DNA from 4 places in the Mesorhizobium oxytropidicola genome. Region 4 is predicted to be linked to each of the others. Evidence: riboswitches for the same ligand, from Rfam matches in the RefSeq annotation. Region 4 holds a riboswitch; each other region holds the start of a gene.
What was found. Region 4 has a riboswitch for cobalamin ahead of AC0V8S_RS02030 (aromatic ring-hydroxylating oxygenase subunit alpha). Riboswitches for the same ligand answer to the same signal wherever they lie in the genome.
Positions count from the first base shown of each region.

Region 1: linked by a shared signal. The riboswitch ahead of bluB (5,6-dimethylbenzimidazole synthase) and the one ahead of AC0V8S_RS02030 (aromatic ring-hydroxylating oxygenase subunit alpha) in region 4 are both predicted to bind cobalamin.
Region 2: linked by a shared signal. The riboswitch ahead of AC0V8S_RS27315 (DUF1636 family protein) and the one ahead of AC0V8S_RS02030 (aromatic ring-hydroxylating oxygenase subunit alpha) in region 4 are both predicted to bind cobalamin.
Region 3: linked by a shared signal. The riboswitch ahead of AC0V8S_RS18740 (CbtB domain-containing protein) and the one ahead of AC0V8S_RS02030 (aromatic ring-hydroxylating oxygenase subunit alpha) in region 4 are both predicted to bind cobalamin.

Region 1 is NZ_CM149692.1:6,026,149-6,028,342, reverse strand. It holds gene AC0V8S_RS30365 (hypothetical protein) at 1-579, shown strand, start outside; partial or broken gene bluB (5,6-dimethylbenzimidazole synthase) at 735-1,244, opposite strand; cobalamin riboswitch at 1,365-1,544, opposite strand; gene AC0V8S_RS30355 (histone deacetylase family protein) at 1,666-2,194, shown strand, end outside.
Region 2 is NZ_CM149692.1:5,433,622-5,435,815, forward strand. It holds gene AC0V8S_RS27310 (ABC transporter ATP-binding protein) at 1-723, opposite strand, end outside; gene AC0V8S_RS27315 (DUF1636 family protein) at 720-1,187, opposite strand; cobalamin riboswitch at 1,210-1,415, opposite strand; gene AC0V8S_RS27320 (substrate-binding domain-containing protein) at 1,673-2,194, opposite strand, start outside.
Region 3 is NZ_CM149692.1:3,757,146-3,759,339, forward strand. It holds gene AC0V8S_RS18735 (aromatic ring-hydroxylating oxygenase subunit alpha) at 1-1,014, opposite strand, end outside; cobalamin riboswitch at 1,146-1,343, shown strand; gene AC0V8S_RS18740 (CbtB domain-containing protein) at 1,377-1,556, shown strand; gene AC0V8S_RS18745 (CbtA family protein) at 1,572-2,194, shown strand, end outside.
Region 4 is NZ_CM149692.1:434,078-436,271, reverse strand. It holds gene AC0V8S_RS02030 (aromatic ring-hydroxylating oxygenase subunit alpha) at 1-1,166, opposite strand, end outside; cobalamin riboswitch at 1,282-1,482, opposite strand; gene AC0V8S_RS02025 (DUF680 domain-containing protein) at 1,974-2,171, shown strand.

The sequences.
Region 1 (2,194 bases), 1.6 Mb from region 4:
GTCAAGGGCGCCATCCGCGCCATCACCGGACTGCTCGGCGGCATCGCCGCCTTCCTGCCCATTCCGGGCCTGAGCGGCCTTGTTTCCTTCATCAACACGGTGATCCGCCTGTCGCTCACCTATGTCGACGAGATTATCCTCGGCTACAACATCCGCATCAATTCGTCCTCGCCCTTCGAGACGGCGCGCCAAGGCGTCGTGCTCTACGCCCAGAACGGCAAGACCATGGTCAAGAACGCCGTCTGGCTGGCGGTCATCATGTGGGGCGTGTCGTTCGTCATCTTCCTGCTGATGCTGGCTCCGGCCGCCGCCATTCTGTTCCTGATGCCTGGGCAACTGGCCGGCTGGGCCTTCGTGCTGGCCATCGTCTTCGCCTGGGCCTTCAAGGCAGCGTTCATCGAGCCTTTCGCGATTGCTTGCCTGATGCAGGTCTATTTCAAGACTATCGCCGGCCAGGTGCCTGATCCGGCCTGGGACGCCCGGCTGGCCGAGGCGTCGTCGAAGTTCAGGGAGTTGAAGGACAAGGCACTGGCCTCCTTCGGCGGCTCGCGCTGGGGCACGGCCGGCGCAACGCGCTGATCGGCGGGCGCGCAGGCGACTGTGTTGAGGTGCGCCACAGCTGACTTGAGCGGTGCCTCGCCTTGCCCGCAAAAGGTCTCGCTCATGATCAGTTCGGGCAGCGGCAGCCGCCGGCCCCAGCCATGTGTCTCAAGGTCGGGTTTCGGCGCGAACTCGGAAACCCGGCCGACACAGAGATAGGCGATCGGCGTTACATGCTCGGGAATGGACAGCAGGCTTTTCAGCGCTTGCGGCTCGATGATGCTGACCCAGCCGACGCCGATGCCTTCGGCGCGCGCCGCCAGCCAGAAATTCTGCACCGCGCAGACCGTGCTGTAGAGATCCATTTCCGGATTGTGCCAACGCCCCAGTGGCGAGCCTTGCGATCGCTGGCGGTCGCAGGTGATGCAGACATTGAGGGCGCTTTCGCAGATGCCTTCGAGTTTGAGCTTGCGGTAGAGCGCCTGTCTTTCCGCCTCGATCGCCGGCAGTTCCTGTTCGCGCGCGGCCAGGAACAGGTCGCGCACCTCCGCCCGTCGCGCGACGTCGCGGATGACGATGAAATTCCACGGCTGCATGAAGCCGACCGATGGCGCATGGTGCGCGGCAAGCAGCAGCCGTGCCAGCACCTCGTCGTCGAGCCCTGTGGGCAGGAAATGGCTACGCACGTCGCGCCGCGTGAACATGGCGCGGTAGACGGCATCGCGCGCAACCTGGTCAAATCCGTCGCCCATAGGAGCGGTCATGGTTTCCGGCATCGCGTGTCCCCTTGCGATTGCAATCCATGTCCTCCGCCTGACCATGCGGATGACGATGCCTGCCAGGCCGGTCTTCTGGCTCGGGATCAACCCGCGTCCGGTGCCTTCCCGTCATCGACAGTGGCATTTACCGGCGCGGTCCCCCTCACAGCGTTGGGCACGCCACGGAATTCAACCGTGTTCCCGATTCTCCCGCTTACAGCGGGCACCAGGCAGTGTCTGCGACCTTACGCTGAAGCGCTGGCGGCGCCAATCCCCGCAGCGACGCCAATGGACGCAGGCGCGATTTTCCCCAGCGATCGAGCCGCAATGCATGGCCATCGCAGCGCCGGGGCACTAGATAGGGAGCATGACAACCCGTCTCTACACCCATCCGATCTTCCTCGAACACATCACCCCGCCCGGTCACCCCGAGCGGCCGGACCGCTTGCGCGCCATCGAGCGCGTGCTCGATGACGAGACCTTTGCTGCGCTTGATCGCGTCAAGGCGCCGGAGGGCGATGAAGCGACCATCCTCTACGCGCATCCCGCCGATTTCGTCGCCCGCGTGCGCGCCGCCATTCCCGAAGAGGGCCTTGCCCGTATCGATGCCGACACCACCGCGAGCCCAAAGAGCTGGCAAGCGGTGATCACCGCGATCGGCGCCGCCAACGCTGCCGTCGACGACGTCTTTGCCGGCCGCGCCGACAATGTCTTCGTCGCCGCCCGTCCGCCCGGCCACCATGCCGAGAAGACCACTGCGATGGGCTTCTGCTTCTTCAACACAGCGGCGATTGCCGCCCGCTATGCGCAGAAGAAGCATGGCGCCGAGCGCGTCGCTGTCGTCGACTGGGATGTCCATCACGGCAACGGCACGCAGGATATCTTCTGGGACGATC
Region 2 (2,194 bases), 2.1 Mb from region 4:
GCGCAGGCGAAACACGTCGACGCCGAAAATCTCGCGGATCAGCTGTTGGGTCAGCGCTTCGCGCGGTGCAGCCAGCGCATGCAGCCGCGCTTCGTGCATCACCGCGACCCTGGTGGCGAAGGGTGCCACCAACGCCAGATCGTGCAGCACCGCGATCACCGTCATGCCGAAGCCGGCCACGAGTTCGAGAAGCTCGCCGCGGGCGCGCGGGTCGAGATGGTTGGTCGGCTCGTCGAGGAACAGCACTTTCGGTTGCTGTGCGATGGCGCGCGCAAGCTGGGCGCGCTGGCGTTCGCCGCCCGACAGCGAGCCGATGCTGCGGCCAAGCAGCGGCAACAGGCCGGTTCGGCCCAGCGCGTCGACGACAATGTGGCGTTCCTCGCTCTTGCGCCTCAGGCCCGCATGCGGAACGCGGCCGAGTTCGACATAGTCGATCACCGCCAGCCTCGGGTCTGGCTGGTCGGTCTGGCCGACGACGGCGATGTGAAGCGCGCGCTCGGCGGTCGAGATCCTGTCCAGGTGGCGCCCGCCAAGCTTCACCTCGCCCGCAGTTGGCCTGAGCATGCCCGACAGCATGCGCAGCAGCGTGGTCTTGCCGGCGCCATTGGGGCCGATAATGGCAACGCGATCGCCTGATGCCACCGACAGGCTGACGGCGTGGACCAGGTCGCGGCCATTCGCCATCGCGCAGAGGTCGTGCGCTTCGAGAAGCGGCATTGTCATCGGCTGTCACCCGCAAACTTGGCCGGGCCGGGGATACGGGCCAGCGTCTTGCCCGCCAGTCGCGGCGGACGTTGTCCGGAATTGCACCAGCCGTCAGCGAGCGAGGCGTATAGCCTTGCAAATCGCACGAGATCACCGGCGTCGGCCTCGGCGTCGATGGAGCCGAAAAGATAGGAAGCCTTGCCCGGCGCCTGGAAGGCCACCGTCAGCGGCCGCGCGCAGCCCGCCATGCACTCGACGCCTTCGATCGTGAAGCCATGCGCCACGGCGGGTTCATGATGGGCCGAGAGCCGGGAGCGCAAATCGGCGCACAGGCTTTCGCCCGACCTGATGCCGGTCGGGACGTCACGGCAAAGCGTGCACACGATGATGCGATGATCGATGGAGCCGTCCAACTTTCCGTCACTTTCCAAAACTGGCGACGGAAGGATGTTGGCGAGCCGGCCGACAAGACCGACGTCCACGTTTCCTCCCGGCACACCCCGTCCGGTCAACTCAGTGATGGCAGGTCTCCTGGCTCGCGGGTCTCGGCGCAATCCTGCCTTCCCAGCCTTGCCGGCCAGTGGCATTTCGGATCTTGCTCACCGCTTACAGTTGCGGGGGCAGCCACGGTCTCGACCTTTGAGGGTCTCACCGTGTTCCCTTTTCACCCCTTGCCTTTCGGCGCGGGGACCATCACCGGGCAATCGTAGTTTTGCCCCGGACGCATCGCAACGATTCTTTTCGACCGAGCCTGTCACCATCGTGGCACCAGCAGCCTGCGACCTCGTCAGAGAAGGCGCATACAACATCTCCGTCTGTTATGTAATAACAGAACTGTTAAAGACATATCCTCTGCCGCTGTCAATCCCTTGCCACCACCCTTCGAGTGCCGGAGAAGGTTGCGAACGTAGACAGGGCGGGTTCGCGTGAACCCGCCCTGGATCGGATGGTCTACAGGCAGACGGGCTTACTTCCCCGCCAGCGCCTTCGCATTCTCAGCCGTGATCGCGGTGGTCTCCACCGTTACCGTCGCGTCCACCGAAGTGGCGCAGTCGAGCAGTATCTTCTTCGACATCTCGATCGCTTCCTTCGCACCCGTCGGATAGGTGAAGGTCGCCGCCCAGTCGCCCTTGGCGACGGCCTCGATGCCGCCGGCCGGGCCTGGCAGGCCGTCGGTGCCGATGATCTTGACCTGCTTGCCAGCTCCCTTGGCGGCAAGCAACGCGCCGGCCGCCATCATGTCGTTCGAGGCGTAGAGCACCTTGATATCGGGATGCGCCTGGAGCATGGCCGAGAAGGCGGTCTGGGCTTTGTCCGGCACCCAGTCGGCGGCCTGCTCGGCCACGACCTGGATCTTGGCATTCTCCTTGACGCCGTCCTTGAAGCCGTTCAACCGCTCCACTGCCGGCGTCGAGCTCGGCAAGCCTTCCAGCACCGCCGCCTCGCCGCCGTCCGGCAGCAAGGTCTTGGCGGTGTATTTTCCGGCTTC
Region 3 (2,194 bases), 3.3 Mb from region 4:
GCCAAAGGCGACGATGTTGTCGATGTCGGTCACGGCGAGGGCCTCGGGCGCGAACAGCCATTCGGCGACAAGCTCCGTCTGTTCGGGACCGAGCGGCACAAGGCGCACGGTCCTGACATAGTCGACATGGCCGACGATGAACATCGACGGCAGGCTGGTGGCGTAGGTCTGGCCGGCGGTGCGTTCGGCTGGTGTCAGCCCGGAGAAGACCGGCCCATGCGCCTGGCCATCGCACGACCAGGTTTCGGCCCCGGCGCGCAGGCCGCCGGAAAATTCCGGCGCGTCATTGTCGGCGTGGCGCGTCCATTCGGGATCGTCATGCCGGCTCATCAGGCCGCGGCCATAGATCGGCACCAGCCGCGACAGGTCCTTGTGCACGCCCGGGCAGTGCAGGCACTCGTTGAAGTTTTCCCAAAAGATCTTCCAGTTGCAGTGCATCACCTTGCGCAGCACATGGCCTGATACCAGCGTTTCCAGCGGCCAGTTACCGAGATTGCCGGAGGCAGGGTCGAAGGATGCCTGGGCGGAGCCCGCCGCATATTCCTGCAGATTGATGAAGACGAAGCCGCGCCACACCGAGAGCGCGACGCGGTAGAGCGGATGGTCGGCCTTGTCGAAGCCGTCCGGCAGCGATTTCGACGGAACGCGCACGAGGTCGCCGCGCAGCGAATAGGACCAGGCATGATAGGGGCACGTGATCAGCCTGGTCTTCAGCCGGCCCTCGCTCTCCTGGCACAGCTGCGAGCCACGATGCCGGCAGGTGTTGTGGAAGGCGCGCAGCGCGCCGGTGTCGTCGCGCAGCACGAGGATGTCCTGCGTGCCGATGCGGAATCGGCGGAAGGCAAGCGGCTGGGCGAGATCGGCCTCGCGGCAGACGAGCAGCCAGTTTTTGTACCAGATGGCATCGAGATCCCGCTGATAGGCTGCTTCATCCCAATAGGCCGATGAAGGCAGCGTCGGTTCGGCCTGGGTCAGGCCGTTGTAGGGGGCGCGCTCGCTGGCAATGGGCTGCATGGCTGGCTTCCAGTGAAGATGCCAGCCGACACCCGGCCAGGAGAATTGTCAATTGTCGCGCCTCGCGACGGCATGGCGCAATCGCGCTGTTTGCCGGCGGAATTTGGTTTGCCGCGTGTCGTGATTTTCCCTATAGTCATGCAGTCGTCGGTTCCGTTTTGGAGCCAAGAGGGAATGCGGTGCGGGCGAAATTCTTGCCCAATGCCGTGGCTGCCCCCGCAACTGTGTGCGGTAGTCCTCTCCATATGCCACTGAAGATTCGTCTTCGGGAAGGTGGAGAAGGGCGCTGATCCGCGAGCCAGGAGACCTGCCGACGACGGCAAAACTGACAGGCCCTCGGGTGGAGGGTGAAAGGACAAGATATGAATACCGCTTCCGTCTCCCTCGGCGCCTCCGTCTCCTCGCAGTCGCGCTTCATGCAGCTGGCGCTCGCTGCGTTTCTCGGCATTTTCGTGATGGGCTTTGTCGGCTTTTCGCATATCGATGCGGTCCACAATGCGGCTCACGACTATCGCCATTCGATGGCGTTTCCCTGCCACTGACCAGGATCTGACATCATGAACCTGTTTCGCAACGTCGTGTTCATCGCGGCGATCGCAGGGCTCGTGGCCGGCGTCATCCTCGCCTGCATGCAGGCCTATGCCACTGTGCCGCTGATCCTGAAGGCGGAAGTCTACGAACAGGCCGGCGGCGGCCATAAGCACGACCATGCCGCGGCCCCGGCCGCGGCGGATACCACTGCCATGAGTACGGCCGCCCCGGCGGGGAATGCCATGAGCACTGCGGCGCCGGCCCCGGCTGAAGTGACTGCTCCGGCGAAAGACGAGGGTTGGGCGCCGGCAGACGGTTTCGAGCGTTTCGCCTTCAGCGTGCTTGCCAATATCGTCACCGGCATCGGCTTCGCGCTGATCCTGGTCGCGGTTTCGGAATTCGCCGGCGGCATCGGCAATTGGCGCCAGGGCGTATTCTGGGGCCTGGCCGGCTTTGCCGTGTTCACGCTGGCGCCTGGTCTCGGCCTACCGCCGGAACTGCCGGCCATGCCGGCGGCCGATCTCTTGCCGCGCCAGATCTGGTGGTGGGCAACGGTGGCGGCAACCGCGGCTGGTCTCGGCCTGATCGCGTTCCGCAAGTCACTGCCGCTCGCCATCCTTGCCGTGGCGCTGATCGTTGCCCCGCACAT
Region 4 (2,194 bases):
ATCACGCCGCCCTCGTGCAACTCGGAATAGGGGCCGGGCTCATAGGCCGGCGACAGGATGCCGAAGGCGTTCTCCTCGACGATGCGGCGATCCTGGTCGTTGGTCTCGGTCCAGACATGGGTGAGCTCGGCAAGATCGTAGTCGACACCTTCGACCGCATCCTTGTGCACCAGCCATTTGGTCGTCACCGCCGTTTCCGTCGCGCTGATCGGCAGCACGCGGAAGGTGACGGCATGGTCGATGAGGATATGGTTCCAGGTCGTCGGGTAGTGATAGTGCATCAACGTGCCGATGCGGTCGGCCGAGACGCTGTCGGAGAGGTTCTTCTTCACCGCCCGCTTGCCGTTCATCGTGTAGCTGACCGCCTCGCGCAATAGCGGCGCCCTTGTGGCGCGGTATTGCCCGGCCGGGTCGATGCGGAACTTGCTCGGCAGGCCGGCCGCCTCGCATTTGGCCCAGTGCGCCAGCATCTCCGGATCGCTGTCGGCGCCTTGCACGCCGGTCACCGTCGGGGCCTCCGGGAAGGTCTTGCACAGCTCCGGGTGATTGCCCGCGCAATGGTAGCACTCGCGGTTGTTTTCCCAGACGAGCTTCCAGTTGCCCTTCTCGACGATCGTGCTCTCGAAGGCGATCTTTGCTTCGCTCAAGCGGTGCGGCTTGAGATAGGGTTCGATCATCGCCCGCATCGGCGCGAAGTCCGCCGGCTCCTTGGCCAGGCAGATGAAGATGTGGCCGGCCACGCTTTCGCAGGCGACCGGCTTCAGGCCGAACTGGCTCTTGTCGAAACCATCGGCCATCTGGCGGGCAAACAGCAACCTTCCGTCCAGCTCATAGGTCCACTGGTGATAGGGACAGACCAGTTTGGCGGCCATGCCCTTGTCGGTGTTGCAGACGCGGCTGCCGCGATGGCGGCAGGAATTGTGGAAGGCATTGATCTTGCCCTGCTGATCGCGCACCAGCACGACCGGATAGTCGCCGATCTGCACGGTGATGAAACTGCCGGGCTTCGGCAGTTCGCAATCATGGCCGATGAACAGCCAGTCGCGATACCAGATCAGCTCCATGTCGAGCTTGAAGAAATCGGGATCCGTGTAGAAGGGCTGCTCGAGTGAGAAACCCTCTCTGCGGCTGTTCAAGAGCCTCAGCATATCGTTGCGCGCATCCATGTCCTGTCCTCTTCGTTCAAGGACTGACTATGGTGGTGATTGAGGAAGGATCGACCGCACGCCGGCTCGCGCCGGATATGCAGCATCCGCCTCTTGACCGCCCACCGCGATCAGTCGAGTTCAACTATCTCGGGCTGGTTTCCGGGCTCTGGAGTGTCCTTGCGGACGGTCGCGACACCTTCCCAGGCTTTCGCCCAGTGGTCTCCCGTTGCGACTTGAACTCCACCACCGTTGCGGGGGCAGCGCCGGACTTTGACCGGCTTCCCAATTCTCCGCCCCGTCGTCACGAAGCGGCACCTGAGATGGCCTGATCTAATCACGACAGCGTTTGCGACATCGGCATGAAAGCGACATCGCATCCATGTGGCGCGACACGCATGCGAAACGATCGGGTCAAGGCGGCAGTCACGAAAATCGTCGCGGTCACGGCTGTACCTGCTGTCAGAATCGACCCGGAACGGGCGCTAAAAAGGTTAACGGTATCGAAAAGTAACTATTAGCAGATTCTAAAATCGAACCGAACGGTTCGTTTCTGTTGACGGTGCGTGCAGGACGGTGTGAACGCTGAGGCTCCGATACAGTTGGTGATCGCAGCGCTGGTTTGCCTAACAGTTTGATATCAAATACAAAAATATATGGCCAGGAAGGCCTTGGCACAATTTCAAGTGGTGGATTCTTGGTCCACACGGAACAACTTCGTGATTGGAAACGGCTGGCTGGTTTTCCCACATCGGGGCTGTCCGAACGACGCGATTTTAATCCCAAGACACGCCGCTAGACGGACAGAAAAATACTGGAGTGCCCAAAATGAAAAAGATTGTTCTCACTGCCGCTGCCCTTCTGGCCATTTCCGGCAGCGCCTTCGCTGGTAGCGACCACTATGGTTCGAATGCCGCTGCAGCCGCGGCTGTCGACAGCCAGCACACCGCTTCGACCAAGAAGTCGGAACCGGCTGCTCAGGCGCCTGTTCAGGGTGCTGACCGCAACCTCTTCGGCAACAACTAACAGCCGATCCCGGCCAATGGCGG